3 regions of the Fructobacillus sp. ESL1117 genome follow, and region 3 is predicted to be linked to each of the others. Evidence: riboswitches for the same ligand, from Rfam matches in the RefSeq annotation. Region 3 holds a riboswitch; each other region holds the start of a gene.
The links. Region 3 has a riboswitch for thiamine pyrophosphate ahead of ACSYSH_RS01270 (TenA family protein). Riboswitches for the same ligand answer to the same signal wherever they lie in the genome.

Region 1 (10,205 bases), 500 kb from region 3:
GACAGCCTTCAGCGATCGGGTTCAAAAAACGAAAGAACATATTCATGCTGGTGATATCTTTCAGCTGATTTTATCCAATCCTTACCTGGCGAAAACTAATAATCAGCAACTCTTGCTGGGTGTTTTTACCAGGTTACAGGGTGGGCCCCAATCACCCTACCAATTCTACTTTCATAACGGTGACTACCAAGCAACCGGTGCCTCACCAGAAACCTTAATTAAAAAGACCGGGGACCGATTGTTCTCATATCCGCTAGCGGGTACGAGACGGCGGGGGAAAACAGCAGAAGAGGACCAATTTTTTGCCCAGGAACTGCAGCACAGCGAAAAAGAACTCGCGGAGCACAATATGCTAGTTGATTTGGGTCGCAATGATTTGGGTCGAGTGAGCCAATTTGGCACGGTCGCCGTTACGAAGCTGCGCCACCTGCTTTATTTTCCAAATGTGATGCACCTTGGCTCAACAATTGAAAGCCAAGTTCAGACTGATTTAACTCCCATCGACATTCTAAAAGCAACCTTGCCAGCGGGAACGTTATCCGGAGCACCTAAGATTTCGGCCATGCAGATTATCAATCAGTTGGAGAACCGCAAACGTGGCATTTACGGTGGTGGTATTGGAACGATTGGTTTTGATGGCGACCTCGACTTCAGCATTGGGATTCGCTTAGCCTACCAAAAAAAGCAAAACCTGGTCGTCCAGGCCGGTGCTGGGATTGTGGCCGACAGCAGCCCAGCGGAAGAGTACCGAGAATTTGAAAATAAAAGCCGGTTAATGTTGGATTTGGTCACAAAGGAGGTGGCAGCCGATGCTATTACTAATTGATAATTATGACAGCTTTACCTATAACCTCTACCAGGAAATTTGCAAGTTGACCAAGCAGACCATCAAGGTGGTTAAAAATGATCAGGTAAGAGTTGAGGACCTAGATGAACCAACGTTAATGGGACTGATTTTATCACCGGGACCGGGTCGGCCAAATCAGGCCGGGAACCTCAATGCCGTTCTGGCAGCTGCTATCGGTCGGGTACCCGTTCTTGGTGTTTGCCTTGGCCATCAGGCAATTGGCGAGGTCTATGGTGCCAAGATTGTTACGGCCCCGTTGATGCACGGGAAGACCAGCCTGATTCACCAGCAGGGAAAGCAGTTGTCGGGTATCTTAGCCGGGTGCCCGACAACTTTTACGGTTGGACGCTACCATTCCTTGATGATTGATCCAGCCACCATTCCTAATCACTTAACCGTGACCGCCCAGGCCGACGATGGGACCGTTCAGGCAGTTGCCGATGAAGAAAACCACGTTTACGGAGTCGAATTTCACCCCGAATCGATTATGACGGACCAAGCGGCCGCCAAACAAATTTTTACTAATTTTTTAGCTTATACGGGAGAGAACAACCATGATTAAACCAGCCATTCAAAAAGTCAGCCAACAGCAAAACTTAACCTTCGATGAGTCAGCCGAGGTTATTAGTGAGATTATGACCGGCCAAGCAGAAGAAAATCAGATTGTCGCTTTTTTGACGGCATTAACAGCCAAGGGGGAAACGGCCGCTGAAATTGCTGGGGCAGCCCAAGCAATGCGGCAAGCGGCCCTGGAATTTCCTAAACAAGCAGCGGCCCTGGACATCGTTGGTACCGGCGGTGACCATTCTAATTCCTTTAACATTTCGTCGACGGCGGGTTTGGTCATTGCTAGTCTTGGTTATGATGTGGTCAAGCACGGGAACCGCGCTGCTTCTTCAAAAAGTGGTGCTGCCGATGTTCTCGAGGCCCTGGGATTTCCAATTAACCAGGAGGTTGGCCAGGCCGAGCAGCTACTAAAAGATCAGCACTTTACCTTTCTTTTTGCCCAAAAGTACCATCAAGCAATGAGGTATGTTGCCCCTGTTCGCCGCAGTTTGGGCATCCCAACCATTTTTAATGTTTTAGGTCCCTTGGCCAATCCAGCCGAACCAAAGCAAATGGTTTTGGGTGTCTATGATGGGGCGCTGTTGGAACCGATGGCTCAGGTTTTGCACCAACTCGGTGTACAGTCAGCCAATATTTTGTATGGAACGGATGGCCTCGATGAAGCTTCAATCTCAGCACCAACTAAGTTAGTACGATTGCGGGGTGATAAGGTTCAGTTCCAAACGATTATCCCAGAGGAGTTTGGCTTGAAGCGGGCTACCAAAGAAGAAATTGTGGGCGGAACAGCCCAGGAGAATGCAGCCATTACTCGGACTATCTTAGCCGGTGAAGAACGGGGAGCCAAGCGTGATATCGTGGTTTTAAATGCGGCCATTGGCCTCAATGCCGTCAATCCAGCTATCTCGATTGAACAGGGGGTGATATTAGCGCAGGAGGCCCTCGATAGTGGTCGGGTAGCTGATTTGCTTGCAAGGATAAGCACTGCGGAGGCCGTTGAATGATTTTAGATGATTTAGTGGCCGCCACGAAAAGCCGGCTAGTAAAAGAAAAAGTAGCGGTGTCATTAGCGACTTTGAAAGCTCAGACAGAGGCTCTGCCGGTGATTGACCCGCAAGCTGTTTACGACCGTTTTCTAGCACCAGGGATTCACGTGATTGCCGAGGTCAAGAAAGCCTCACCCTCCAGGGGTTTGATTGCGGTTGATTTTCCTTATCAAGAAATTGCTCAAACCTATGATCAAGCCGGCGTAACGGCCATTTCTGTCTTAACCGAGCCGGATTACTTTTTGGGCAAATTAGACTATTTGGCTGAGATTGCGGCCAAGGTAACCGTTCCAGTTTTGCGAAAGGACTTTGTCATCGACCCCTACATGATTTATCAGGCAAAGGTTGCGGGCGCAAAAATTATTTTGCTGATTGTGGCGATTTTATCTCCGCTAGACTTGCAAGTCTATTTGAACTTGGCTGAGAGTCTGGGACTGGCCGTGTTAGTCGAGGCACATGATGCAGATGAAATTAGTCGAGCGCTGGCCGTCGGTGCCAAGCTGATTGGGGTTAATAATCGCAATTTAAAGGATTTTACAGTCTCCTTTGATAACAGCCAGCGGCTCTTTAATTTGGTGCCCGATTCTGTTGCCTTTATTGCCGAAAGTGGCGTGCAAAGTCCGGCAGATATTGCACACCTACAATCCTTAGGAATCAATGGTGTGCTGATCGGAGAGGCCTTGATGAAGGCGGCTAGTCCAAAAGCTTTCATTGAAGCCGGATTGGGGGAGCCAACCCATGACTAAGATTAAAATTTGTGGCTTGATGACTAAAAAAGAGGCCCTGATGGCCAACGAGGCCCGCCCTGATTTTGCAGGAGTCGTCTTTGCTCCAGGTCGCCACCAGGTTACGAAAGCGGAAGCTTTAGTAGTGCGCACGACGCTTTATGAGTCGATTCCATTGGTTGGTGTCTTTGTTGCTGAACCGGTGGAAATGATTTTGGAATTGGTTGAAATGGGGACGATTCAGCTGATTCAGCTCCATGGCCGGCGACCAATTGATGAGGTCCGGCGGTTGGAAATGGCAGGCGTACCAATTATCCAAGCCCTGGTGGGTGATGATGCCATTGACCAGGCCAAGAGTTGGCAAAATCAGCTTCGGTGGTGTCGGCCACAAGCAGACAATGGCGGTTTGGAAGAAGGTCTAGATCGCAATCGGCAGTTAGCCAATTTTAGTGGCAGTTTGCAAGAACAATCAGTTAGTAATTTTGACCTAATTGATTTTTTAATGGTTGATGCTGGTGCTGGCTCTGGTCAACGATTAGATTGGCAGCGGTTAGCTGGTTTGGCCCCGAACCACCTATTTGTGGCTGGCGGGATTCGCCCCGATAATTTAAGCGATTTACTGCAGGTTTATCAGCCTGCTGGCGTTGATGTGAGTACTGGGGCGGAAACCAACCGGCATAAAGACCTAAAAAAGATGTTGGCACTGGTAGCCATTGCCCATCAAGAGGAGAGAAAGTAATGGAAGCAGAATACAAGACAAAGAAGCAGGGTGGTCGGTTTTTAGAGTATGGCGGCCAATATGTACCGGAAACTTTGATGAATGAGTTAAATAAGTTGGCTGCAGTTTACCAGGAAGCCCAGGCCGACCCTGATTTTCAGGCGGAATTGGCTGACCTATTGGCTAATTATGCCAACCGACCATCGTTGTTGTACTATGCCAAAAACATGACGGCTGACCTTGGTGGCGCCCAAATTTATTTTAAACGTGAGGATTTGAACCACACGGGGGCCCATAAGATTAACAATGTCATTGGCCAGGCACTGTTAGCTAAGAAAATGGGCAAGAAACGCTTAATAGCCGAAACAGGAGCGGGACAACACGGGGTAGCAACGGCTACGATTGCTGCCTTGTTTGGTCTGGAGTGCGAAGTCTTTATGGGCAAGGAGGACACGGATCGCCAACGGTTGAATGTTTATCGGATGGAACTCCTTGGGGCCAAAGTCCACGCCGTGACTTCCGGATCAATGGTGTTGAAGGATGCCATTAATGCTGCCTTGCAGGACTTTGCGGCTCGGCCTGAGGATACGTTTTATGTGATGGGTTCGGCCACCGGCCCCCATCCTTATCCGGAGATAGTCCGTGATTTTCAAAGCGTGATCAGCCAGGAATCCAAGCAACAAATTCAAGACCAATTGGGACGTTTGCCCGATATGGTCATCGCCTGCGTTGGTGGCGGATCCAATGCCATTGGTAGTTTTGCCCATTATATTAACCATGCTGAAGTTGAGTTGATTGGGGTAGAAGCAGCCGGCAAGGGCGTTGATACTGATTTGACGGCGGCTACTATCGAAAAGGGTCGCTTAGGTGTCTTTCACGGCATGAAGTCACTCTTTTTGCAAAATGATAGTGGCCAAATCAATCCGGTCTATTCGATTTCGGCTGGGCTCGATTACCCGGGTGTTGGGCCAGAACACGCAGCATTAGCAGCCGAGCACCGTGCCCAATACGTCGGTATTACAGATGATGAGGCCGTGGCTGCCTTTGAATACATTGCCAAGCAAGAGGGGATTATTGCCGCTATTGAAAGCTGTCATGCTGTGGCCTATGTGCAAAAATTAGCGCCAACGTTACCTAAGGACCAGGTCATTGTCTGCACACTATCTGGCCGGGGGGACAAGGATGTTGCCGCAATTGCCAAGTACCGGGGGGTTGAAATTCATGAGTAAAATTAGTCAAAGCTTTACGAATCATAAAAATTTTATTGCCTTCGTCACCGCCAATGATCCTGACATGGAGACGACTGTGAAAAATGTCGTGGCTTTGGCAAAGGGCGGGGCCGATATTGTTGAAATTGGCATTCCTTTTTCGGATCCAGTCGCCGACGGTCCCGTTATTCAAGCGGCCGATTTGCGGGCTTTGCGTGACCCTGATTTACCAATTGAAGTGATTTTTACGGCGGTGAAGGAAATTCGTCTGCAAACAGCGGTGCCTCTGGTTTTCTTGGTGTACCTGAACGTTGTTCTCCAGTATGGCTATGAACGTTTTACCGCCGACTGTGAAAAATTCGGTGTCGATGGCCTGATTATCCCCGATTTGCCCTATGAAGAACGAGGAGAGTTAGTTTCTTTTACTGACAAGCATGGGCTGGATTTGGTTCCGTTGATTACAGTGACGTCTGGTGAGCGCATTGCGCTGATTGCCAAAGAGGCGACCGGTTTCATCTACTTGGTTTCTTCTTTAGGCGTAACGGGAACCCGTGAATCCTTTGCTGCTAATTTAGCAGAAGTTGTCGGGCAAATTAAAGCGGTCACGAATGTGCCGGTGGCTATTGGCTTTGGTGTACATACCGCTGACCAGGCCCGGGCAATGGCTGATTTGGCCGATGGGGTTATTATTGGCTCAGCCTGCGTCCAGATTGTCGCTGAAAATGGTCACAAAGCACCAGCAAAGTTACAGGCGTACGCTAAAGAAATCAGCGCTGCTGTTGATGGTGTGTCGGTTGGGAATGCTAAATGCATTGGTCAAAATTGAGTGCCGTTACCAACAAGTAAAATGGCCTAGTGATTGCTACCAAGATTGAGGTTGTTGCTGGTGGTGCATTTCGCCTAACTTTTTTGACCAGCGCTTTGGCTGCTACTATTCGTGGAACAGTTTCGAATTTGATTAAACAAAGTTGATTATATTTGTTCTAATATTGAATTTCATGTTATACTGAAAAAAATTAATTAATTCGCAAGGGGAGCATCACGCTGAGATTAGACAGAAATGTCTTAGACCCTATGTACCTGATCTGGTTAATACCAGCGTAGGAATGCAACTAATATTGATAACAAGGGGTCTTTTTTGGGACTTTTCGGTTGAGGTTGAATTCATCATGAATTCAACCTTTTTCTTTTGCTGGTAAAGACTGTTCAGGGTGGATTGATGAATTGAATTTTAGGAGAAAAAAATGATTCAACAGAACCATCAGCAGCAAGAAAGTTCCCCGGAAGAGATTCCATTGAGTACTAGTCAGACGATATTGATTAGTCTCCAACACATCTTTGTTTCCAATGTCTGGCTTGATCCGATTTTTGTTGCTTCAGCCGCGGGCCTCTCGTTAGCCCTGTCGACGAATTTGATTAGTGCCATTTTTTTGGCATCTGGTCTGGTAACGATTTTGCAGGCTTCAAAATTAGCACGGCTGCCGATCGTGCAAGGGCCTTCAGCGGCCTTTGACGCCCTCATGATTAGTGCTGGTAAAACCGGTGGTTTGCCAGCTGCCGGTGGTGCCGTCTTTCTCAGTGGCTTTATTGTTTTGCTGATGTCTTTATTTGGCTGGGTTCATCGCTTAGCTAAGAAATTGACACCTGCGATTAACGGGACCATTATTTTTTTGGTTGGCATTTCGCTTTCAAGTTTTACAATGTCAGAATTACTAGGAGGGACGCCTGGCACAAAAGGTTTTGCATCGCCAAACGTTCTTCTGGTGGCCGTTACAACCACTTTGATTGTCGTCTTAGGATCGTTGTTTGGCCGAGGTTACTGGCGCAAGTTTTCCTTTTTGCTGGCCCTTGTGGTTGGTAATCTTTTGGCGGCCAGCCTGGGGATGATTGACTTGTCAAGCGTGCAAAGTCAACCATTTTTTGGCCTACCACGGTTGTTTCCTTATGGACTATTTCGTTTTAATTGGGCCATTTTTCTGACCTTCTTCATCGCTTATTTAGTGGCAGTGATTGAAGCTTTGGGCGTTTATGAAGCCTCTGCAGATGTTACCAAAGAAGAATTAAGTGCAAAGCGTATTAGTCGTGGAATTGCAGGTGAAGCGGGTGGCTCAATGCTTTCTTCTTTGATTGGCGGTTTTCCAACCACAGCTTTTGCCCAAAACTTAGGGGTCATGAAGTTGACGGGAGTGCATTCTCGTAAGCCCATTCTATTGGCCGGGGGATTACTAATTTTACTAGGATTTGTGCCCAAGTTTGCAGCAGTACTCGCTTTGACCCCAGCACCCGTTATCGGTGGGATGTTTTTGCCGGCAGCGGCAACCTTGTTAACGACGGGCTTTGCAACCCTGCAGAAGGCTGATAAAGGCGAAGCTACTCGGATGAGTATTGGTCTGTCTTTGTTGCTGGCCATTGCCCTGCCATCTTATGCAAAAGGATTTTCGGGTATTTATCAGTCGCTCTTTTCAAATAGTATTTTAGTCGGTGCTCTGTCGATTGTGACCCTGCATGTTCTATTAATTGTTGTACCAGGATTTTTTGGAGGGAAAAAGAACCATGAGTGATTCGGTTGCTGCAATTCAAAAAGAAATTCTGAGTTTTATTGACCAACACCAAGTCATGGACGGCCACCATGAAAGTGATGAGGATTTCAATCAGTTGGCCCTCGATTTATTTCAATACCAATTTGACCATAATTTACCCTATAAAAAATATGCGCAACAACAACGAAAAAGTCCGCTAATGGTACATCGGTGGCAAGAAGTACCATTAATGCCGATTCAGGGATACAAGCAGTTAACGCTGTCGACAACGCCGATCACGGCGGGCGAAGCTGTTTTTATGTCAAGTGGGACAACGGATAAGACCCACCGTAGCCATAGCTACCATCCGACTTTTGCTGTTTGGAATGAGTCAATGAAAGTATCTTTCAAGCAGTATGTCCTCCCGGACGTTGATCAAATCACTATTATTGGCCTATTTCCGGATGAAAAGCACCTTGACAATTCTTCTTTGGCTCATTATGTCAGTCGCGCCATTACCGAATTTGGTGACCAACACAGCAGATCCTATGTCGATGCAGACGGGATTGATTATCAGGGCGTGGTCGCTGCTTTAACGGCGGCAGAAATTGATCACCGTCCCGTGATGCTGCTTGGCGCAAGTTTTTCCTACGTCCATTTTTTGGATTATCTACAAAAGCACCAGTTGGTCTTTCACCTGGCTGAAAAAAGTCGAATTTTTGATACCGGTGGTTTCAAGGGCCAATCGCGTCAAGTTAGCGAAGACCAGCTACTAGCTGATTTGGAAGCGGCCTTCGGTATTGGTCGTGACTATTATTTGAATATGTATGGCATGACGGAAATCAGTTCACAGTGCTATGACCAAAATTTGTGGCGGCTCAACCAGGGTTTGGACCCAATTTTTAGTAAGCAAACACCAGCTTGGGTTCGCGTCAGGATTTTAGATACCGATACCTTGGCGCCTGTTGCGCCCGGACAAAAAGGTGTCTTGGCCTATTATGACCTTTCGAACTGGAACTCATGCTTGGGCATCTTAACGGAAGATTTAGCCGTACAGGATGACGTCGGCTTTACTTTGCTTGGTCGGATTGCTGGGGCGGAGTCAAAGGGGTGCTCAATTTCTGTTGATCAACTACTGCAAGCCAATCAAGCATGAAAGAGGATACAATGGCTAAAGAAGGAGAGACAACCAAAATCAACTTGTTTCTTGCGCCAAATGAGAGTCAATTTAATCGATTGAAAACCTGGTCGATTTCGGTGGGTAAGCAACGCTATGATTTACAGTATCCTGATTTGACAGAACAAGAAGTCAAAGAAACCATCAAGACGTTGAAAGACCATCAGCAGGCTTTTTTAAGTCAACTTTCGGTCGAAGAAATCATTCTGATGATTAGTACTGCCGCCGAAAAATGGATGGACCCGGCGTACAATGAGCGCCAGTTGGCACTAAAGTTATTACCGATTATCACGGGATACAGTGAGGAAACGATTAACTTGGAAATTAGGCGGTATATGCGCCTGTTTCGTGCCAAAGAGTTACGTCGCTTTTTAAATACGGAATTGGCAAACCCAGCAATTTTGGATGCTTTTCAGCCACAAGCATCCGGAAGCCTAACCAAGGCTTATGGTCCCCAAACAAGCTTTCACGTTTTTTCCGGTAATATTCCTGGTCTCCAGGTTTGGCCGCTCGTAATGACACTGTTGGTAAAATCAGCTAGCTTTGGGAAAACTTCCTTTGCTGAGCCGCTTTTCCCGGTGCTCTTTGGCCAAAGTTTATTAGCAGTGGAACCCAGATTGGCGGGTTGCTTGGCAATCTTTCCTTGGAAAGGTGGTAGCAAGAAGTCAGTTGAGAAAGCGGCTGCGGCTGGGACAGAGGCTACGATTGCCTATGGCTCGGATCAATCGGTGAAGAATGTTCAGACATTGGTGCCAGCTGGCCATTTATTTTTGCATTTTGGCTATAAAATCAGTTTTGCTCTGGTTGGTCAAGAGGCGTTGGCGACCGATCGGTATCAAGGTACCGTTAATCGGGCGGGTGCGGACGTAGCGATTTATGACCAGCAAAGCTGCCTGTCGCCGCAGTGTATTTTCGTTGAACGCGGTGGTTCTCTGTCACCAAAGGACTTTGCTAGTGCGTTAGCAGCTGATTTGGCAAGCAGACAACAACGGTGGCCTCGGGCGGACCTGGATGACCAACAAGCCACAGCCATTAACCGCTTAAGGGCACAATTTCAATTGGAAGCAATCGCTGATCACAGCTTGACAGTCTATTCTAGTCCGCAAAAGACAGATTGGACCGTTGTTTACCATGATCAACCCATCTTCATCAGTTCGCCATTAAATCGGTTTGTGCATGTGGTGGCCGTTGATAATTTACTGACTGTGCCGATTTACTTAAGACCCTACCAGCAGTACTTACAAACTGCCGGTATCGCTGTCGCACCAAAACGTCTGTTACCAATCACGGATACTTTGGGCCAAGCGGGTTTGTGCCGGATTACCGCCTTAGGGGAGATGACTCGGGCACGACCTGGTTGGCACCATGATGGTCGTTTTAATATATTAGATTTGTTGCGGT
Region 2 (10,205 bases), 100 kb from region 3:
TAAAAAACAGCAAAATAATTTGCTGTTTTAACCAATACCGAGTTACGAATGGAAAGTCAGCCCCGCGGTGCACCACATGAAGGGCAGAACTTGGCTTGACCATCAATTTTAGCGCCACATTGGCTACAGAAAGTGGTTCCTTGTTTCTGGGCGTCTTCTTGAGCTTCGGTCGAATGGTTATTCTGATCGCGAATGGCATCAATCATTGCTTGCGAGTTCATGTTAGCGTTAGCCATCACTCGATTGTTATCATGAGCATCTTGACCATAGATCAAAGCCTCTTGGATTTTTTGATTGATGTCGATAACCTTTTGCTTATCGAACAGCGTGACACCAACAAAATAGTTAGAACCATTTCCATTGATCACCAATTCCGTCACGATTCCATTTAAGAAGAAGATAACACCAAACACTGCTAAAACAATTCCCAAAACAGCATTGCTACCAAGGCTTTCAACACCAAAAAAGGCAATCAACGCTCCAACAATAAAGTTGAAGAGCTTGTAACTAGTGTGTTGGCTTGATCCCTGGACATTGTCCAAACGGAAAACCTGCTTGTCTTCTCCAGCTGGGATAATATGTGCAATCGTGTTCTGGCGTTGAACCTTAATTACCCGGTTGTCAACTTCAACATAACCCTTTACCCAAAAAAACAGGATCGAAGCCATGTAATCAATCTTTGTTACACCATCTTGTGTAATACCTTCTTTACGTGCCCGATCTTCATCAGTCATTGCCATCTCAAATATTCCTCCAATATAAATACTTACTTTCTCAATATTTTTATTGTACAAATAATAATGTCGGAATACAAGATTTTTATTAGAATAAGTATAATTCTTAATAAAAAGATTAATTCTATCTCGACGGCAAATTTTAATTAACTAACAACACGGGCAGGGATCCCCACAACGGTTTGACCAGCAAGAATATCTTGCAAAACGACGGCATTGGCTCCGATTTTACTATCCTGGCCAATATGAATGTTGCCAATTACCTTTGCACCAGCACCGATTAAGACTCGGTCGCCAATAGTCGGATGACGTCGTACACCATCCTTAACAGCACAACGAGCCCCTAGTGTAACACCCTGATAAATTGTTACATCATCTCCAATTACAGTTTCCTCACCAATCACAACATTGACCCCATGGTCAATGACCAAATTTTTGCCAATTGTTGCGCCGGGATGGATATCAATCCCGGTTTTTCTTTTACTATGTGTTGCCAGCAGCTGAGCCAAGAATGGATGGCCATGCGTCCAGAGATAGTGGCTTTTGCGATAAACCCTGACAGCCTTATAACCAGTATGGAAAAGTAAAACCTGATAACGGTATTGTAAAGCAGGATCACGTCGAATAAAATCATCAGCAGTGTCAAACATGAATTCTCCTTATTGATAAATCCCTAGCGTATTCGGTCGCCAGGTCAGCAACTTATCGCGTTTCCCGAATATTTACTGATGAATATACTCCCCTTTGCCTAACAAGACATATAATCTTTGTCAGGAAAGCTACCAAATTTAAATTGGTACAGTTACAACAAGCGGTATGATAAAACCTGTAATCAATAGCAGGGAAACAGTTTTTGGAGGAATTTACATGGATAGTGGAAGTATTGCTTGGGTCCTGACATCAGCGGTTTTGGTTTGGATCATGACCCCGGGTTTGGGATTGTTTTACGCAGGATTGGGTGATAAGAAAAACTTGTTGCATACGGTTGGCATCTCAGTATTACTGATTGGTCTAGCAACGGTAGTCTGGGCGTTGTTAGGCTATAGCTTGTCATTCGGTGGTTCTGGCTCGCTGATTGGAAACCTACATTTTTGGGGATTAAACCACGTTTCCCTGTCAGGGTCTACTCGGGGTTTGACCATTCCGGATGGTGCCTTTGCCATCTTCCAAGGAATGTTTCCAATTATCACCGTCACGATCATCACCGGCTCAGTGGTCGGGCGGATGCGTTTGAAGTCAATGTTAGTTTTCCTAACATTATGGCTGCTTTTCATTTACGCTCCCCTTGCCCACATGGTTTGGGATAACGGGTTCTTAGCTAAGTTGGGGGCGATCGATTTTGCGGGAGGAACAGTTGTTCACATTTCTTCTGGTGTTACAGGTTTGGTATTAGCCTTGATTCTCGGCCCACGTAACGATCAAAAACCACATCAAACAAACCCAATTTTCGTCTTAGTTGGTGGTTTCTTACTCTGGGTTGGTTGGTTCGGCTTCAACTCTGGTTCAGCTTTGGCTGCCAACAACCAAGCCATTGTGGCGTTGATTAATTCATGGGTGGCTTCCTCAGCAGCTGTTCTTTCGTGGGGGTTGATTGCCTACCAGATTCAAAAGAGGGTAACACTCGATGGATTGGTCACTGGCGCCTTAGCTGGCTTGGTCGCCATCACGCCAGCAGCTGGTTACGTAAAACCATGGGCAGCGATTGTCATGGGCTTGATTGCCGGGGTTCTTGGCTTTATCAGCATCACAACAATTAAGAACTTCTTCGGTTACGATGATACATTGGATGCCTTTGGTATTCATGGAATTGGCGGTACCGTTGGCGCTCTTCTGACCGGTGTTTTCGCTGATAAAAACTTGCCTGGTAGTGCCGCTGGTTTAATTTCTGGCCACTGGGACTTACTTGGTCATCAGGTCATTGCCGTTTTGGTAACACTTGCTTTGGTCGTTATTGGAACACTCGTTTTGGCCGGTGTTACCCGCGTTATCGCTGGGCCATTACGAATGGACGACACCGATGAAAGTACTGGATACGACAAATTAATCCACTTACTTGTAATTAAAGACTAAGTCGATTAAATCATGTAGCGTAAAAGGACTGTCATTTATGACAGTCCTTTTATTTTTGGTCTGAAATTAATTTGTTTTTTTAGCTAAATAGTCCAACAGTCGAAACATCACTTCCTGATTCTCTTCAGGAACACCATGAGCTAAAATAGCTGCGCCAGTTTGGTGCAAAGCGTTTTTAGCATCGTTAGCATACTCGCCGTCGTTAGCAACCATTTCACGGATGTTATCCGCCTCCGGTTCAAAGTGGAACTGCAATCCTAAAATGTTCCCAAGGATAAAGCCCTGATTTTTAACCAAAGCAGTGCTGAACAACAACTCGGCCTGGTCAGGAATGGTAAACATCTGTTCATGCCAATGTAGCGCTTCCACCCTCTCTGGTAAGCCCGGAATGCAATCACTAACCCGCTGAACCGATGCCCAGCCAACTTCCTTATAAGGAGCATCAAGAACTTTACCCCCAAGGACCTTAGCAATTTGCTGAGCACCAAAACATGCTCCAAAAATTGGCTTATGCTGGGCCATTAATTGTGCAATTAGCGCTCGCTCTTCAGCAATCCACGGCAAATGATCGTTGGGACTCATGGGCCCACCCAAAATAACTAAAAAATCCACATCCTCTGCCCTTGGCAAAACGTCCCGAAAATGAGCTGGATGGTGAACGGTCAGCTGATGACCGTGTTTTTCTGACCAACGGGCAATGCTCCCTGGTCCTTCGTTCGGTGTATGTTGCAAAACATGAATGCGCATCAAAAAAGCCTCCTTTTTCGACGGCAATTTGATACGGGTTTCGCCTGCATATGCCCTTAATGTGGTTAATTGTAACACAAAAAGCCCCGACAGTTTAAGTCAGGACTGATTTTTAAAAGAATAAATGAATTAAGATGACGGCGAGCAGAACTTGAACCGCACCAACTAAGAAACCGAAACTAAGGAACTTGACACCACTTTTTTTGATAACTGCCCACTTTAGGTTCAAACCAATTGCAGCTAAGTTGACGACGCCGAAGAAAGTTGACACCGTATGGCTAAATTGATGGATTGGGGCCGGCAAAGCCATGATTGAGTTGACGACCAATAAGATGGCAAAGACGATAATGTACCAAGGTAAAATCGTAATTTTAGCCTTTTCGTCTTCTTCAACCGCCTCTTTCGCATTTTGCCGCTTAGCGATGTAAGCAAACAACACAACGACGAAGACCAGCATAATGACCCGCAATAGCTTAAACAGAGTTGCAAAGGTTACAACGTTTGAATTAATCAAAGAGGCTGTTCCAACTACCTGACCAACAGACTGGACAGTCCCCCCAACTAAGGCCCCACGCAGTAAATCATTATTACCAAATAAAAAGTGTGACAAACTAGGCAACGTCAGCAAAAGCAGCATACCCGTCAAGGAAACGGTGGCGACTGCCGTACGCCGATTGTCATCCTTGGCCTTGATGACCGGGGCAACAGCAGCAATCGCACTGGAGCCACAGACGGCATTTCCGGCACCCATCAACATCGTGCTGTGATCGTCGACCTTAAATAGGTACTTCCCCAACAAAAATACGATACCAATCACCAAGATCATATTAATAATGATAAAAGCGATCCCATTTAGTCCTAACTTGGAAAGCGTTTTAAAGGTCAAAGTCGAGCCCAGCAAAGCAATCCCAATTTCAATCGGGTACTTTTCGGACCACTTAACCCCAGCTCCATATTGGTTACCGGCAAAAATAGTATTTCCCAGCAAAATCCCAATAATCATTGCCAAACTTTCCGCACCCAATTGCGGTAAGTACCTACTCAAAAATTGGGCAAAAAGCGAAACCACGACTGCCAGGACAATCCCAACAACATGCTTCTTCTCGATTCTCATCAGACAACTATTCCTTCTTTCGTTAGCTTTTTAACAAAAAATATTCCTTCCCTATTAAACACCTAACCAGGGGGGCTCCGTCAAGCTTATCAAGATTAAAATTTGATAACAAAGAACGCTTTTTAACCATTTTTAAAATGAATCCAGCCGGCCACCCGCTTTTAAAATAAGACAAAAATTAAAGGGTTGTCTTTTAATGACCGTGTTATCATAATTAAAGTTAATTATAGTATAGAAAGTTGGATTGTAGCATGACCTATGAATACTTGATTTTTGACCTTGATGACACCCTCTTAGACTTTACCGGAGGCGAAGTCGCTGCTATTCGTCAGCTTTTTTCAAATGAATTAGGCTTAACAGGCACTGATTTAGACCATGCACTCAAAACTTACCAAGAGATTAACCACCATCTCTGGCAACAATACGAATTGAAAGAAATTGCTCGACAACAAATTTTTGAAGAACGTTTTAAAAAAACTCTTGCAGCACTAGCAATTGACTATGATGCCGACCATCTTGAACAAGAATACGCCACATTGCGTGACCACAATTATCGGCTGGTTCCCTATGCAACTGAAATTTTGCAACACTTGCAAGAACAATATACGATTATCGCCGGTACAAATGGCCAGGATGCCACACAACGTCTTCGCCTCAAGGAAACCGGCTTAGGAAAATACTTTGACCAAATATTTACTTCTGAAATGATTGGTGCTTCTAAACCTGACTCAGCTTTTTTTGATCGTATTTTCCAGGATAACCCACATATGACCAAAGAAAACACGGTGATGATTGGCGATGGCATAACATCTGACATCATGGGGGGCCAAAATTATCAACTCGACACAATTTGGATTAATCCAAATCACAAGGAGAGCCCGGCGAAAATTAAGCCTACTCAGGTAGTTGCAGATTTACCAACTTTGGAAGCAATCTTGCAATAATACAACTCATACTTTGATAATTACAGATTAAAAAATCAGACCTCTGCAGGTCTGATTTTTTTTATTTGTGATACTTACCAATCTTTTGATCAATCGTTAAAATTTCGCCATCTGGCTGATAGGCAACCTTAATATAGGCAGAGACTTTCTTGGCACCTGCCCGGACAGCCACGTGTTGGCACTCTTTGACGATGTCCATCAACTGGTTATAATTATCGCCTTCAATCGTTGTTTCAAAGGGACCAACTTCATAGCGTAAGCCGGTACTTTGAATATAAGCAATCACCTCATCAACCATTCGGCACAACTCTTGGTCATTTTCAGCTGCTGGTAAAACCTGAATCGCAACACTTGCACTCATTTATTTTCTCCTTTTACTGCTGTGGCAAAATCAATCGTTTCGTCCGCTAACTTTTGTAAATCAGTCCACTCTTCTTTTGACTGATGGTCATAAACACCAATCAAATGAAAACCCGCTTGCTTTGCTGTGGCAGCAGCATACAGAGCATCTTCATAGACTGCAATCCTGTTGGGCTGCTGGTCAAAATATTGTGCAGCAACCTGATAAATTGTGGGCTTTGTTTTATCCTGTCCAACATCTTCACAAGAAAAGACAAAGTCAAAAAACGGCAATAATTTCAACCGGCGAAGACAGTCTTTGGCCAAAACTGAACTACTGGCCGTTGCCAAGACAATTTTATGACTAGCTTGGTAGGCATCTTGTAAGTATGCAGCTACCCCAACTTTAAGTGGAATATCATGTTGGTAATGTTGGTCCATCAAAGCTCGCATTTCCTGCACCAAGTTGGCAGCTGTAACGGGTAGCGCTAATAATTCTTGTATGAAAATGGCTGAATCCGTCAAAGTCATGGTTTGAATCTGATTATGCAAACCGACTGGCAGCTGGTCAATGCCATATCGATCAAGCAATTCAGTCGCTAAATTCTCCCAAAAAGGCATCGAATCAACTAATGTACCATCGAGGTCAAAGATCAAATATTCCCTATCGCTCATCGCTTACTTCCCCTTGCCAAAGCTAATTTGGCCTGATTGACGGTGTTTAGTTAATCCAAGTTCGCCTGGATTCGCTTTAGTAAGCCTGTCTTTTGAAAAATTAAGACCACTGCCAACCCCATTCCAGCACCCACAATGGCAGCTGGTGTGTAATATGGCACGAAGTAATACCACCTATGGACGTCCAAGCCATAAAAGATCTTCATCAATGGATAAGAAGTCAAAGCCCCTAAAATCCCCGTTCCAATCACTTCACCAAGGAAGACCAGGTAAAGGTTGTGGGTTTTGCGATAAATCAAACCGCCAAGAATGGGACCAAAAATGGCCCCTGTTACGGCTTGAATTGTCCTGCCGGACATCATCCGTAAAATGCCACAAATCAAAGCACTAGCAAAGCCGTACCATGGCCCCAGCAAAACGGCGGCTAAAACGTCAACGAAGTGCTGAAAGGGCGCCATTGCCGGAAAATAGACAAAACTATTTAAAACATAAGCTAAGGCAGCCAACAAGGCAGTCACTAACATCTTCTTCGTTGATAATTTTTTCTGTGTCTTCATTTGAAAACGCTCCTTTTAAATTCAGTGGGGTAGCGAAAAACAGCGCTCCTTTCCCACTTTAGCGGTTAAACCAGTCAGACAAGCACCTGACTGATAGAAAGTTCGGTCGAGACTACTTGGTCTCCTCTCACGCCGGAACACGGCTTCCCATCGCTGTTTTTTCAGGATCAAGGCGCTCCCCTTCATCCCGCACGGTCAAATGACCGTGAATCATTCACTACACTCCTTTCTGATTTAAAAGAAAAAATCGAGCACCCACAAAAGGAGTCCTCGATTACAAAAAAGCTACGATTTCCTCCGCCGGCATTATCCGGTTCAGGTGTTCGGGTCGATGGTCTACCATCCTCTCAGTCTGTCACACAAACTCCCCGATCGATTTTATTCAAAACAAAAGGCCGCCCAATTTATTAGTACGGCCGATTGTTGTGTTTTTCAACAAACAATTTGGAACCGCTAAAATGGGTGACTGGATAATGAGGGTCGCTAACACGATTGTAACCCTTATTCCCTAACGGAAATGATTATACTCATTTTAACGGAAAAAGACAACTATCCAATTTGATATTTCAAAATTGTTTGCTTATTTACTAACTTCGACCACAACATCTGCAAAATCGTGGTTAAAGCTAGCTGTCCAGGTTCCTTCTGTTAAGTGTGGCGGCAATAAGAAGGTTCCAGAGGAAACGCGTTCCCCCGCATGCAAGGTCTTTCCCTGCGCTGCCAACTTTTTAACTAGCCATTGCAACGATTTCAGTGGGTTACCCAAAACTTCGGCCGAACTGCCCTCGGCCACTACCTCACCATTATGGGCTAACTGGGCCTGAACATCTTCAAATTCAGCAACCGTCAAAGATGTACTTTCTCGTTCTGGCCCATAGACCACAAAACCACCAACAGCCGCATCTGCCATCACTAAGTACTTACTCAAAGATGGAAACCAATCCGTAAACCGAGCATCGGGTACTTCCACACCAGCCGCCACAGTCGTTTTGCGACGCAAATCCTCCAAAGAATCAGTGACTTGCAAGTCTTCCTTCGCCTTGAAAACCAATTCTACTTCTGCCAATGGGTCCAATAAATCGCTCTTCAAAGAAAGGTTAGCCGGTGATTGAACGAAATGGTTTTGCACCTGAGCCCCATACAAAGGTTCATTTGAATCGAACATATCTTGCGTTTCTTGACTAGTCAAACTAACCTTGTAACCCCCAAGTGGTTGATTTTTGAGTTCCATCAATTGATCTTGCACTTCATAGGCAGTTTGGTCATCGCTAACAACCTGCTCCCATTCAGTCATTTTAAGCGGTTGGCGTTCTTGGTAAGCATGATAGAGGGCCTGTGCCAATTTGTCCTCTTGCTTTGCTGGTACTACCTTCACCTTGGTCTTCAATTCAGTCATTGTCATTTTTAATGCTCCTTTCAGTATACAAACAGCTCACTACAGTACGAAACTTCACGGTGCCCTCCTTTTCTAAAAAATCAGCAGATAAAAAGGCGCCCTTAACAACGATTTTTTCGTAGTTAAGGGCGCTTATGCACGGTACCACCTTAATTTGTTGAACGACAAAGTTCAACCTCAAACGTACGGCCGAAAAAGCGATACGCCGGTTTGATAACGGTACCAACCGAGCAAGGCTTACTGATTTCAGCCCACTAGCTAAAGAATGATCGTCTTTGAGTTTGAAAACGACGCCCTTTCACCAAATAGGCGCTCTCTAATCATTTTCTTACCCAGACACTTCTTATTGTCGCTTGTCATTTCTATCTGTTGCTTTGTAGTTTACAACTTTATGAGTCAATGTCAACCTTTTATCATTTATTTTTAATTTAAATAAAACTAAGAACCCCTTTTGGCCTCATGTTTAATCAAAAATATGTTGAATTTCCTGGTTACCAGCTGTTAAATCATAAATTTGATTAGCTGCTTGCTCAGGATGAGCTAATACTGCTATGACAAAGGCAGCGACATCTGCTCGCGGAATTTGCAAGCTTTCCTTTGGACCCGCGAAGTCAACATCCAATGAAACCTTGCCAGTACCAGTAGTATCCAAGAGCAACGTTGGCCGAACAATCGTATAATCCAAACCGGAATTTTGTAAGTACAAATCAGCATAGTGCTTCATCATAAAGTAATGATAAATGCCGGATGCAGACCAACGACCGCGGTCGTCCGCCCCAGCAGCTGAAACCATCACATAGTGAGCAACACTAGCTTTTTTAGCAGCAGCCATCGTTTTAATGGCGCCATCCAAATCAACTTCTACCGTTCGCTCGATACCACCTTTACCGCCGGCACCAGCCGTAAAAACAATCTGGCCAACTTGGTGATCCAGAAAAAACTGTGTCATCGTTTGTTCATCAACGTCCAAGTCAAAATAGACTCCCTCAACACCGGCTACATCAGCCACTGTTTGCAATTGGTCTTTATTCCGAAAGGCTGCTAAAACTTCTTGCTGCTTACTAGCTAAGTCTTGAACCAAAATTTGGCCGACCTGACCGTGGGCACCAATTACCAATGTTTTTGCCATCATAATCTCCTTTTCATTAAACATTTTCACAGCATTCCCAATAAAATATGGGCGCAAGCAAACCTATTTTCTAAGAGCATTTTATTTAAGAATGAATAATTTTCTTTTTATAAACGGATAAACTTTTATCAAACTCATAAATAATGGGTTCACCGTTTGGGATTTCAACGTTAGTTACCTGTTCTGGTGTCAGACCTTCAATCAGCTTTGTCAACGCTCTGACAGACGTTCCATGGGCAACAATCAAGACATCTTCTCCCGCGCGTAACCGTGGTACAATTTCCTCTTCAAAAAGTGGTCGAACTCTAATTTCTGTACTTTGAATATTCTCACTCAGTGGCAAAAGGCCGTATGGCACTTGTGCATAGCGGTGGTCAAAAGCAGGGTACTTTTGACCAGCAATGGTCACTGTTGGATCATATGCAGGCTGTTTAGGTGGTAGAACAGAATAAGACCGTCGCCAGATTTGGACCTGCTCTTTCCCATACTTAGCGCGCATA
Region 3 (10,205 bases):
GCCAAGCGTTCAGCCTACCGGGATTATCCGATGGCTAAATCAGGCTGGGGGTTAATCGTTTTGATTTTGTTTGCATTGCAGGGAATCTTGTTTTTTTCTCACTACTGAGCAAAGCAGTAATCAGCTGACATATAAAAACGGCAAATTCGTCAAGAAAACGAATTTGCCGTTTTTTTTAGCCTCTTTTTAAGTAAGACAGGATTTCTTTTTGCATGGCTTTCACAAAGGGGTCCTTCGTCGAGGAGGGATTAATTACTAGGCCAAGGTGACGGTAATAAGGTTTTTTAAAGGGATAAGCTTCGATTTCGCCTGAGAGCCTTGACAGGGCCAAGTCAGGTAGGATTCCCCAACCCAAACCGGCCTCAACCATGGCCAAAATCGACTGGTCATCAATCGAATAGTTGATGGCCTGAGGCTTAACCTGAAGTTCATCGAGGGCCGCCTTAGTATCGGAATCATAATCGGACCGTTGCAAGATAAAGTGCCGGTCTTCTAAGTCATCCTGGCTAATCGAAACGCCATTTTTGGGTGTGAAATCAGCCGGGGTAATGCACTTGATTTCATCATTGATCAGGGGCAGGGCATCCAGCCGACTAATCGTTGGCAGGGCCGAGAAGCCAAGATCAATCTTTCCTAGTGATAAGGCCTGTTCGATTTCGGCGAAGGAGCCTTGAATCAGCGTGATCTCAACTTGTGGGTACTTTTTAGAAAAGCGCCGGATGATGGTTGGGAGCCAGGCAATGCAAACTGATGAAATGGCGCCAATTCTGATTTGTCCACCCTGCAGTCCTTGAATCTTTGCAGCGGCTGAAAGAAGTTGCCGTTCCTCATTGAGCAGGCGTTCGACCATTGGTAAGAGGATTTGGCCGTTGCGGGTGACTTGCATCTCCGATCGGTTGCGAATTAGGAGGGGGATTCCTAGTTGTGCTTCGAGGTGCGAAATGGCGTGAGAAACAGCTGAAGGCGTAATGCTTAACTCGTCGGCAGCCTTTCGAAAGGAACCGCGTTCAGCGACTGTGGCAAAAATTTGGTAAGTAAAAGTTTTCATGATATTTTCCTGATGAATGTTTTTAATTTTAAATTGAAAAAGTTTAGTTTTACTTGTTATAGCACCAAGTATAGACTATTAAGGTAAGATTGCAAAGGAGTATTGTTCATGAATAATCAAACGGGTTTTGCCCGCACACTGTCTCATCGCCACGTGGCGATGATTGCCCTGGGTGGGACGATTGGAACCGGACTTTTTTTGGGAGCTGGTTCTTCAATTCATCAGGCCGGGCCAGCGATTTTGCTGGTCTATATTATTACAGGAATGTTTGTCTTCGCGATGATGCGTGCCTTGGGTGAATTGTTAGTATCAGATGATTCAAAACCAGTGTTTATTGACTTTATGACCCAGTACTTGGGTAAGCGGACCGGCTTCGTGTTAGGCTGGACTTATTGGATTGGCTGGGTTGTGATTGCCATGACTGAGTTGACAGCGATTGGGACCTACATGCATTATTGGTTTCCGGACTGGCCGGTTTGGCCATGGGAATTGGCCTTTCTAATTGTCTTGTACTTCGTCAATACGATTGCGGTTAAGATATTTGGGGAAACCGAATTCTGGTTTGCCATGATTAAGATTGTCGCCATTGTCGCCATGATTATCACCGGACTGATTTTGGCTTTGGGCCATGTGAAAACGTCCATGGGCGTGACTCAGTTTTCGACATTGTGGTCGCATGGCTTGGTTGCCAACCATGGTCAGGGCCTATTATCGACTTTCCAGATGGCCTTCTTCGCCTTTTTGGGAGTTGAATTTGTCGGGATTACTGCCGCCGAAACGAAAGATCCGCTGGAAACGATTCCGCGAGCTGTTAATTCGATTGTGATTCGAATTCTGATTTTTTATATCGGGGCCTTATCAGCCATCATGATTATTCAACCTTGGACCAACTACCAGGCTGGTGAATCACCATTCGTCCAGGTCTTTTCTGGTATTGGGATTCAATCGGCAGCGGCCGTGATTAACTTCGTTGTTTTGACGGCAGCGGCTTCTGCTATTAACTCGGCCTTCTTCACAACCGGACGAATGTTGTATTCGTTGGTTGGCGAAAAATCACGCTTTAAGAAGTTAAATAAGAATGCCATCCCCCAATCCGCCATTAATCTGTCAACGTTGATTGTCGGTCTGGCCGTGGTGGTCAATTACCTGTTCCCAACCGAGGCCTTTACCCTCATTTCATCAATGGCTTCAGCCGCCTTTTTACTGATTTATATGGCCTTGATGGTCACACACTTGCGCTTTCGCAAGGTGACTAAGGGGCAGAAGAGCCATGGCTTTCAATTACCACTGGCACCCTTTAGTAATTACTTGACAATTGCCTTTTTAGCCTTAATCTTTGTTATCCTCTTGGTCACACCGGCGACGACGGTTACGACTTTGTTAGCCGCACTGTGGATGGTGCTCTTAACCGTTATTGCCTTTTTTAAGTTGAAGAAAAATTAAGCTGAACCAACCAAAGCAGCAGCTGCCTCATCCTTTTATGAACAGGGATGGGGTCTTTTTTGATTGGCTTAGAACTGACTGATTTATCAAAAGACAAGCTTAGAACTGTGATAAAATGGGAACAAGCGTGATTAAAGGAGTAGGATGTATGAAAATTGCAGTTGTCGGCCTTGGGCACATGGGAACAGCCCTTGTTCAAGGACTAAAATTAGGTGGACACACGGTTTTGGGGTACTCATCAAATGCCAAAAAGGCAGAAGTCTTGCAAATTTCAGCAGTGACCAGTTATGAAGACCTGGTCAAGGAAGACTTTGATGTGTTGATGTTAACAGTACCGGCTAAGCTTGTAACAACAGTGTTGGCAAAAATCGTTGCCACCGGTCTTTCTGAAAAGGTGATTGTCCTTTCTGCTGCTGCCAGCGTGCAAAATACTGATTTACGGCTGGCAGCACCAAAGAATCCGGTGACGACCTTTATTCCAAATATTCCAGTTGCAGTTCAGGCTGGCACGATTGCTTTGGCCGCTAACGAATCGATTACGGAGCAAAATGCTCAGGTGGTTCATGATCTTTTGGGGTCACTGGGGGATGTCTTAGTTGTTAAGGAAGACCAATTAGCCATTGCCGGAACGATCGGTGGTTGCTCACCAGCCTTTATTGATGTCTTGATGGATGCCATGGAAGATGCTGCAGTGGCCAAGGGGATGGACCGAAAGCAAGCGGGAAAGTTGGTTGCTTCAGTAGTGGCTGGAACGGCGCAATTGGCGCAACAATCCGATTTGTCTGCCGGTGACTTGAAGGGACAGATTACATCGCCTGGTGGGACAACGATTCAGGGCGTCTTAGCCTTAGATCAGCACGGTTTCCGTGGAGCGGTCCATGCTGCCATTTTGGCAGCTGCCGGTGATTAAAAGCTCAGATTTTTTAATGAGTCAACGATAACTTGGGACCAAGAAGTAAAACTACTTCTTAGCCCCATTTTTTATGATTGAGGGAGAGAAAGATGCAAGCACTACCAGCAACAATTAAAAAAGTCTGGTACATCATGGAAGTCATTGGGGCAATTGTTATTTTAGCCGTTTACTTCGCTGGGAACTGGGCAGTACAACATTTTTTGAAGTTTTATTTACCTTTGTGGGCAATCTGGGGGCTCTTTTTGGTCATTGTGCTCTGGTTTCTCCTTGGCCTTTTATTGGTCCGTTATCGCTATGCTTTTTACCACTTTATGGTCAACGAAACGGATGTTGAAATTCAAAAAGGCTTCTTTTTCCGAACGCATACTGCCATTCCAATTGCACGGGTGCAAAACGTCGATTTGGACCAAGGCCCAATTTTGCGGTTGTTTAAACTACAACAGGTGCACATTTTAACGGGTGGGTCTGGTCATGAAATTGAGGCTTTAACGGAGGACGAAGCTGAACAATTTAAGGACAAGGTCATGACGCTGGCTAGGGAGGCTCGTCATGAAGGCTAAGCACTTACATCCCCTTGCTTTTATTTTCGATTTTTACGAACAACTAAAAAGCGTGGTGGCTTTAGGGTTGGCTGTTTTATTCTTTTTCCACTTTACTTGGTGGGAATGGGTCTTGCTTTTCTTGGCTCTGTTGCTTTGGTCGCTTTTAAGCTTCTGGATGAAGACCTATGAACTCACGGAAAGTGAGCTGATTTATCGGTCGGGCATATTGGAACGGCAAGTTCGCCACTTGCCTTACCATAAAATTCAAAATATCCATCGAAAGCAATGGTTTTTCCTCCAACCATTTCATTTGGAGGACATTGCCGTTGATTCCGGGGGGAAGGGGGCCAAGAACAATCAGATTTCTCTCTTGGTTGTCCCAACCTGGGTGGCACTGGTTCTTGAACAAAAGCGCCAGGATGAAACGGCTAAACTGGCTATTTTGATTGAAGGCGCCAAAATTCAGGCACAAAAGGAAGGACCAGCGACACAGGAGCAAGTTGAGCAAGTGACCGATTCAGACCGCCAAGGGCAAGCATTTGCTTCTGAGCATAATCAAAAAACCGCTGGTGGAAAGGACATTCTGCGACCAAATGGTTCTAACAGACTGGCTACCGATTCCTTTCGGGCTTCCATTTTTTCTTTGATTGTCTATGCGGTGACGACGCCGGAAGTCATCTTTCAATTCTTTATATTTCTGGGTGGCTTCATTCACTTAGACCAGCAAGGGATAGTCAGTCATTGGATTGAGCAGGAGTTGACCAATCACGTTTTGGGACTGGGCGCTTTGGTGATTGCTTTGCTGGTGGTGGTGTTTGTTTTCATCGTGGTTGCTTTTAATGTTCTGCGAACGGTGATCTTGTACTTTGGCTTTGAAGTGCACCATGACGCAGGTCAGTTGACGATTGCTCGGGGACTTTTTGAACGACAAACGATGCATTTGTCAATTAACCGGATGCAAACGGTTGAAGTCCGCCAAAATGTTTTCAGGCAGTTGTTGGGCTTGGTAACCGTCAAGACACGGATAATTACTGACGAAAATGGTGAAGACAAGGTATCGAAAAACGTGCCAACCTTGATTCCGATGGTGAAATCAGGGGCTGTTGACCAATATTTGTCGCGGTGGCTGCCTGATTTTCCCAGTCGACCAATCAAAAAGACTGATAGCTCAACCTACCAAATTTTGACAATGATTCGTAACGGCCTTTTTTGGACGTTGCCGATCGCCACCGTCCTGATCTATGCTTTTAGACGCTGGCCAGTAGTTGTCTTGCTGGTCTTGATTGTGTTGGCTTTCGTAGTTGGTACCGGCTGGTATAAGGGGCAGGCGACAACCGCCCAAGTGGTTAACCGGCAGGTCCTTGTTTTAAAAACGGCGAAGAATTACGAAACAATCACGACCTATATCGCCTGGGATAAGATTCAGTCGTTGTCGATTAAGCAAAGTTGGTGGCTAGCTCAGCAAAACCGACGAGCCCACCTTGCCGTGGTAGTTCGCACTGATGCCAATACAAAGGTCTTGACTGCCCGCTACTTGCCAATGAAAGAGGTGCAGTCCATTTTTGATTGGTACCAATCGCTTAGCTAACAGTGTCTTAGTTGCCAAAATTAGTGAATAAAAAGTTGCTCAATTGTCAGGTTTGCTTGTAGGTGCTTGAAACACGATTAAATGATAAAATTGTGCTGATTTTTGGTCAAAAGAAAAAGAGTCGAGAATACAATCCTGTATTTTCGGCTCTTTTCAATTGGTGCGGGTGTACTTTGCTAATTTTAGTAGTGATGTGTTTTGACTACCGCTTGCGCTTGATCAACACTTGCTGGCAAAGAGGTGTCAAATTGACTCCAGAAGTCTTGGTCAAATTGATTGACGATGTCTAAGGCCTGTTGTAATTTTTTTTCACCAGCCTGGGTTAATGATAGGGCTTTTGAACGTGGATTTTTTTTACCAGGATAGCGGTCTAAAAGATCTTCACGGCTGAGCTTAGTAATGATGGCTGAAGCGGTCATGGCATCGACGTCTGCTGCCTTGGCCACCATGATTTGAGTAACTTCGGTATGTTGGATACTGAGACCATGGACAGTAGCGAGAATTTGAAATTGGGGGTGGGTCAAGTCAAGTTCTCGTAGACGGTATTTCATTTGCCGGAACCAGTCAGTATATAAGTTGAAGAATTTCTGATTGGTTGAATCCATGTAGCGAGAAAGTGCAGTAGTTTTGACAGGGCTCATGGGAACCTCCTTATTGTTAGCATTAATATATAAGTATACTTATAATATAACTGATTTTACAGCAGGTGGCAAGTGTTCACAATCAACTTTTTCACACGGATTTTAATTTCCGTGCTATACTGCTTTTGTGATAAATAAAGTTGGGGTGCCCTGAGCTGAGATTATACCCATTGAACCTGATGCCGCTAGCACGGTCGCAGGAAACTTCGAAAACGGATTTAAATCCTCATGATGTTGCCTTTTTTGGTCATCGTTAGTAGGAATAAGTCCTCAGCTCAGGCTGGGGGCTTTTTATTTTGTCTAAATGGCAACGACCGACACCACCGTCTGCCAAAATAAAGTGATGATTGAGGAGAAAAAATGACGAAGACGCTGCCGTTTTCTAACCGCTTGATGCAAGTGATGGAAGAACACAAGGCTAATTTTTATGCCAATCCCTTTATCCAAGCAATGATTGCTGGTGAAGTTAATTCTGAGGCACTGCTCTACTACGTGCAACAAGATTACCGTTACCTGGGTCACTATTTGCCACTGTATGAACAGGTTTGCCAGACACTAACCGGTCAAACAATTGATGCTGAAGTGGCTGATGATGATCGTGAAGGTGCTGCCCATAAGATTTTGTTGGACTTGGCTCAAACCGACGACAAGAGTATCCAAGCAGGCAAGTACCCAAATTCAACGGTTACGGACCAATATGTTAACCATATGGCTAAAGCAGTTGAAAAGGATCCATTTATTGGCTTGGTTGCCCTAGCTGCCTGCCCCTATGACTATGCTTATTTGGCTGATTTGTTGATTCGTGATGGGCTAATCAAGCCAGATAACCCATTTATACCATGGGTTGGCTATTACCGTGGGCTTGATAAGGGTTTGACGCGACCAATCTTGTCACTGGTCAATCAGACGGCCGAACATGTCAGTCCCGAAGTTCAAGAGGAGGCTTTGGCTGCTTTTATCCAATCAACAAAGTATGAAAATCAATTCTTCTTACAGGGAATGGAGGCAACAAGATGATTGATGCAAACCAATATCCGACAGGATTGACCATTGCTGGGTCCGATTCTGGGGGTGGTGCCGGCATGCAGGCCGATATCAAGACCATGCAGGCTTGCAAGACTTATTCCGCGGTAGTGGTGGCCGGGTTAACAGCTCAAAATACACTGGGGGTCCAGGGGGCTTATCCAACTGATTTGGCCGTAATTGACCAGCAATTTGCCTCGGTGATGGCTGACTTTGACGTCCGCGCAGCGAAAACAGGAGCGCTCTTTGATGAAGCTCGCGTTCTGCAGGTGGCTAAAAACATCCGTCACTACCAACAGAAGAATTTGGTGGTTGATCCGGTGATGGTTGCCAAAGGTGGGGCCAGCTTGCTCGACTCAGCTGGGATCGCGGCCTTGAAAAACCACTTGCTGCCATTAGCTACGCTGTTGACACCAAATCTCCCCGAAGCCGAACTCTTAGCCGATATGAAAATCAGTACTCGTGATGACATGGTCACGGCTGGTCAAAAGATACAAGCATTGGGCGTTCCAAATGTTATCGTTAAGGGTGGCCACGGTGAAGGTGCCGTCATTTATGATTATGTTTTATTGGAAAACGAAGTCGGTTTTTGGCTAGAAGGACAAAAGGTTGAAACGTCAAGCAAACACGGGACAGGGGATACCCTCTCAGCTGCAATTACGTCCTTTTTGGCTCAAGGTGATTCTTTGCGTAAGGCCATCGAAAAGGGCCACCGCTATATGAACGCCATTATTGGTCAGCCGTTAGTTATTGGTCACGGCCATGGTCCTTTGAACCATGGCCAGTGGTCGGATCCAGCAGATGAAGGAGGAAAAGATTATGAATTTTGATCCGACGTCATTAATGGTTTATCTTGTTGTTGGTAGCCAAAACGTCAACGATGATCCCAACGAAGTGATTCGCGTGGTTCAAGCGGCCTGTGACGCCGGCGTCACTTCTGTTCAGTACCGAGAAAAGGACCACTCGAAGTTGAACCAAGCCGAAAAAGTGGCATTGGGACAGAAAATCAGAACTATTACGAAAGCAGCCAATGTGCCTTTGTATGTCGATGACGACCTGCCATTGGCACTGGCCATCCAGGCGGATGGTCTTCATGTTGGTCAGGGCGATACCCCAGTGCAAGAAATTCATCAGGTAGCTCCTGGTTTACTACTTGGGTTATCCGTCCATGACTTAAAAGAGCTGGCTGCCAGTGAAGCTGATTTGGCAGTCGTTGATTACTTGGGTGTTGGCCCCGCCTTTGCAACGACAAGTAAGGAAGAAGTGAAGGAGGCCATTGGTCCAAAAGGTGTCTTTTCGGTTGCGTCAAAAAGTTCGTTACCGGTTGTGGCCATTGGTGGTATCCAAGAAGACAACTGTCAGGAATTGGCGGAGTTGCCGATTGCCGGTGTTGCCGTGATTTCGGCCATTACTGCTAGTGATGATATTCAACGCAGTGTTCAAAAATTACGAGGAGTGACAAAATGAGCCAAACAATTTTAACTGCTGTTCGCACAAACCAACCCATCGTCTTGAACGTGGCCAATAGCGTTACCCCCCAATTGGTGGCCAATGCCATTGCCTATATTGGGGCTTCACCAATTATGCTGGAAGATCCGCTGGATGCTGCTGATTTGACAAAAATTGCCAATGCCGTGACCTTGAATTTGGGTTCAACTTCCGCCAATTCACAAAAAGTGATGATTAATAGCGGGCAGACAGCGAACGCGTTAGGCCTCCCTGTTGTTTTTGATCCCGTTGCCGTTGGTGCGACGCCACTACGATCCAAGCGTGCCAAGGAACTTTTGAAAACAGTCAAGGTGAGCATCGTACGTGGTAATCTTGGTGAGGTCGCAACCTTGGCTGAAGTGAAATGGGAAAGTCATGGCATTGATGCCGGCCAAGGTACGGCTGACCCAATTGAAATTGTCTTGAAGGCGGCCCAAAAACTGGATGCTGTTGTGGTCGCAACTGGGGTTCATGACTTAGTTTCAGACGGCCAGACCGTTTACCAGATTGATAACTCGGCAAGCCAATTGGCAACCAATGTTGGCATGGGGGACGCGCTCGATGGTTTGCTGGGCGCCTTTGCTAGTCAAAGCATGGCGTTGGCTGATTTAGCCTATGCGACGGCGGCGCTGCCCGTTGCTGGTGAATTGGCGTTGGCAGAAGGAGTTGCCGGCCCCGCTGATTTCTTGAACAAGATGTTGGATCAATTGGGCAACTTAACGGATGAAAAACTGCAAGGGCAAATTCGCCTCCACCAAGTCAAACCCTGATTTTGGCTGTGGCTATTGGTTTGGTGAGCCAATCAGCCTGCCCGAGGAATCTCTCGGCGTGGTGTGGCAGTTGATGAATGGCTGAGCACAAGCAAAGCAGGCCTGCCCGTCAGCGTCGCAGGATACTTGATTACTGGTCATGACAATCGTGATTGTGCCGATTAGGCTTTTATGCTAGGATTAGTCTATTAGCAAAGCCACATGAGGAGAAATGCGCATGCCATTAATGAAAATTGACTTGATTAAGGGTCAGTACGAACCCGCAGAAATTAAGGAGATTATGCAACTGTCTTTTGACGTTGCCAAGGAAACGTTGTCATTACCAGACCGTGACCGGTTCCAAATCGTGACACAACACGAAGACTATGAAATTAATTTTCAAGATGTTGGTCTTGGCTATGAACGTTCAGAAAAGGTTTTGTTCTTTACGGTGTTGTCAACGCCACGTCCAGTGAAGGCCAAGAAAGAATTCACGAAGTCATTGGTGGCGGTCTTGGCTGATAAGGCCGGCGTTCGTCAGGAAGATGTCATTATCTCCTTTATTAGTAACCATGCTGAAGATTGGTCATTTGGTGAGGGAAAGAATCATTTCTTGAATGGGGACCTTTAATTACAAAAGCTCGCTAGCACTTAGTGTTAGCGAGCTTTTTGTTTGAAAACGGTTACTGTGAACGGCTCTGGGCGGTAATTGCCTGAAGACACCGTGATGAATCCAACTGGTCTATAGAAAATTGACAGATAGACTTTGT

Region 1: linked by a shared signal. The riboswitch ahead of ACSYSH_RS03310 (solute carrier family 23 protein) and the one ahead of ACSYSH_RS01270 (TenA family protein) in region 3 are both predicted to bind thiamine pyrophosphate.
Region 2: linked by a shared signal. The riboswitch ahead of thiW (energy coupling factor transporter S component ThiW) and the one ahead of ACSYSH_RS01270 (TenA family protein) in region 3 are both predicted to bind thiamine pyrophosphate.

What each region holds. Positions count from the first base shown of each region.
Region 1 covers NZ_CP196385.1:779,254-789,458, reverse strand. Annotated here, with positions in the region: gene ACSYSH_RS03345 (anthranilate synthase component I family protein) at 1-826, shown strand, start outside; gene ACSYSH_RS03340 (anthranilate synthase component II) at 810-1,409, shown strand; gene trpD (anthranilate phosphoribosyltransferase) at 1,402-2,415, shown strand; gene trpC (indole-3-glycerol phosphate synthase TrpC) at 2,412-3,203, shown strand; gene ACSYSH_RS03325 (phosphoribosylanthranilate isomerase) at 3,196-3,921, shown strand; gene trpB (tryptophan synthase subunit beta) at 3,921-5,129, shown strand; gene trpA (tryptophan synthase subunit alpha) at 5,122-5,934, shown strand; TPP riboswitch at 6,129-6,232, shown strand; gene ACSYSH_RS03310 (solute carrier family 23 protein) at 6,353-7,669, shown strand; gene ACSYSH_RS03305 (LuxE/PaaK family acyltransferase) at 7,662-8,783, shown strand; gene ACSYSH_RS03300 (acyl-CoA reductase) at 8,795-10,205, shown strand, end outside.
Region 2 covers NZ_CP196385.1:380,225-390,429, forward strand. Annotated here, with positions in the region: gene ACSYSH_RS01535 (zinc ribbon domain-containing protein) at 57-740, opposite strand; gene epsC (serine O-acetyltransferase EpsC) at 881-1,384, opposite strand; gene ACSYSH_RS01545 (ammonium transporter) at 1,602-2,804, shown strand; gene ACSYSH_RS01550 (type 1 glutamine amidotransferase) at 2,871-3,551, opposite strand; gene ACSYSH_RS01555 (YeiH family protein) at 3,664-4,665, opposite strand; gene ACSYSH_RS01560 (YjjG family noncanonical pyrimidine nucleotidase) at 4,917-5,609, shown strand; gene ACSYSH_RS01565 (thiamine-binding protein) at 5,671-5,970, opposite strand; gene ACSYSH_RS01570 (HAD family hydrolase) at 5,967-6,623, opposite strand; gene thiW (energy coupling factor transporter S component ThiW) at 6,674-7,180, opposite strand; TPP riboswitch at 7,456-7,561, opposite strand; gene ACSYSH_RS01580 (2-keto-4-pentenoate hydratase) at 7,761-8,582, opposite strand; gene ACSYSH_RS01585 (SDR family oxidoreductase) at 9,040-9,708, opposite strand; gene ACSYSH_RS01590 (2,3-bisphosphoglycerate-dependent phosphoglycerate mutase) at 9,791-10,205, opposite strand, start outside.
Region 3 covers NZ_CP196385.1:279,225-289,429, forward strand. Annotated here, with positions in the region: gene ACSYSH_RS01235 (energy-coupling factor transporter transmembrane component T family protein) at 1-108, shown strand, start outside; gene ACSYSH_RS01240 (LysR family transcriptional regulator) at 176-1,048, opposite strand; gene ACSYSH_RS01245 (amino acid permease) at 1,157-2,491, shown strand; gene ACSYSH_RS01250 (pyrroline-5-carboxylate reductase family protein) at 2,640-3,401, shown strand; gene ACSYSH_RS01255 (PH domain-containing protein) at 3,494-3,964, shown strand; gene ACSYSH_RS01260 (PH domain-containing protein) at 3,954-5,534, shown strand; gene ACSYSH_RS01265 (MarR family winged helix-turn-helix transcriptional regulator) at 5,717-6,175, opposite strand; TPP riboswitch at 6,307-6,395, shown strand; gene ACSYSH_RS01270 (TenA family protein) at 6,536-7,192, shown strand; gene thiD (bifunctional hydroxymethylpyrimidine kinase/phosphomethylpyrimidine kinase) at 7,189-8,028, shown strand; gene thiE (thiamine phosphate synthase) at 8,018-8,665, shown strand; gene thiM (hydroxyethylthiazole kinase) at 8,662-9,456, shown strand; gene ACSYSH_RS01290 (tautomerase family protein) at 9,674-10,066, shown strand.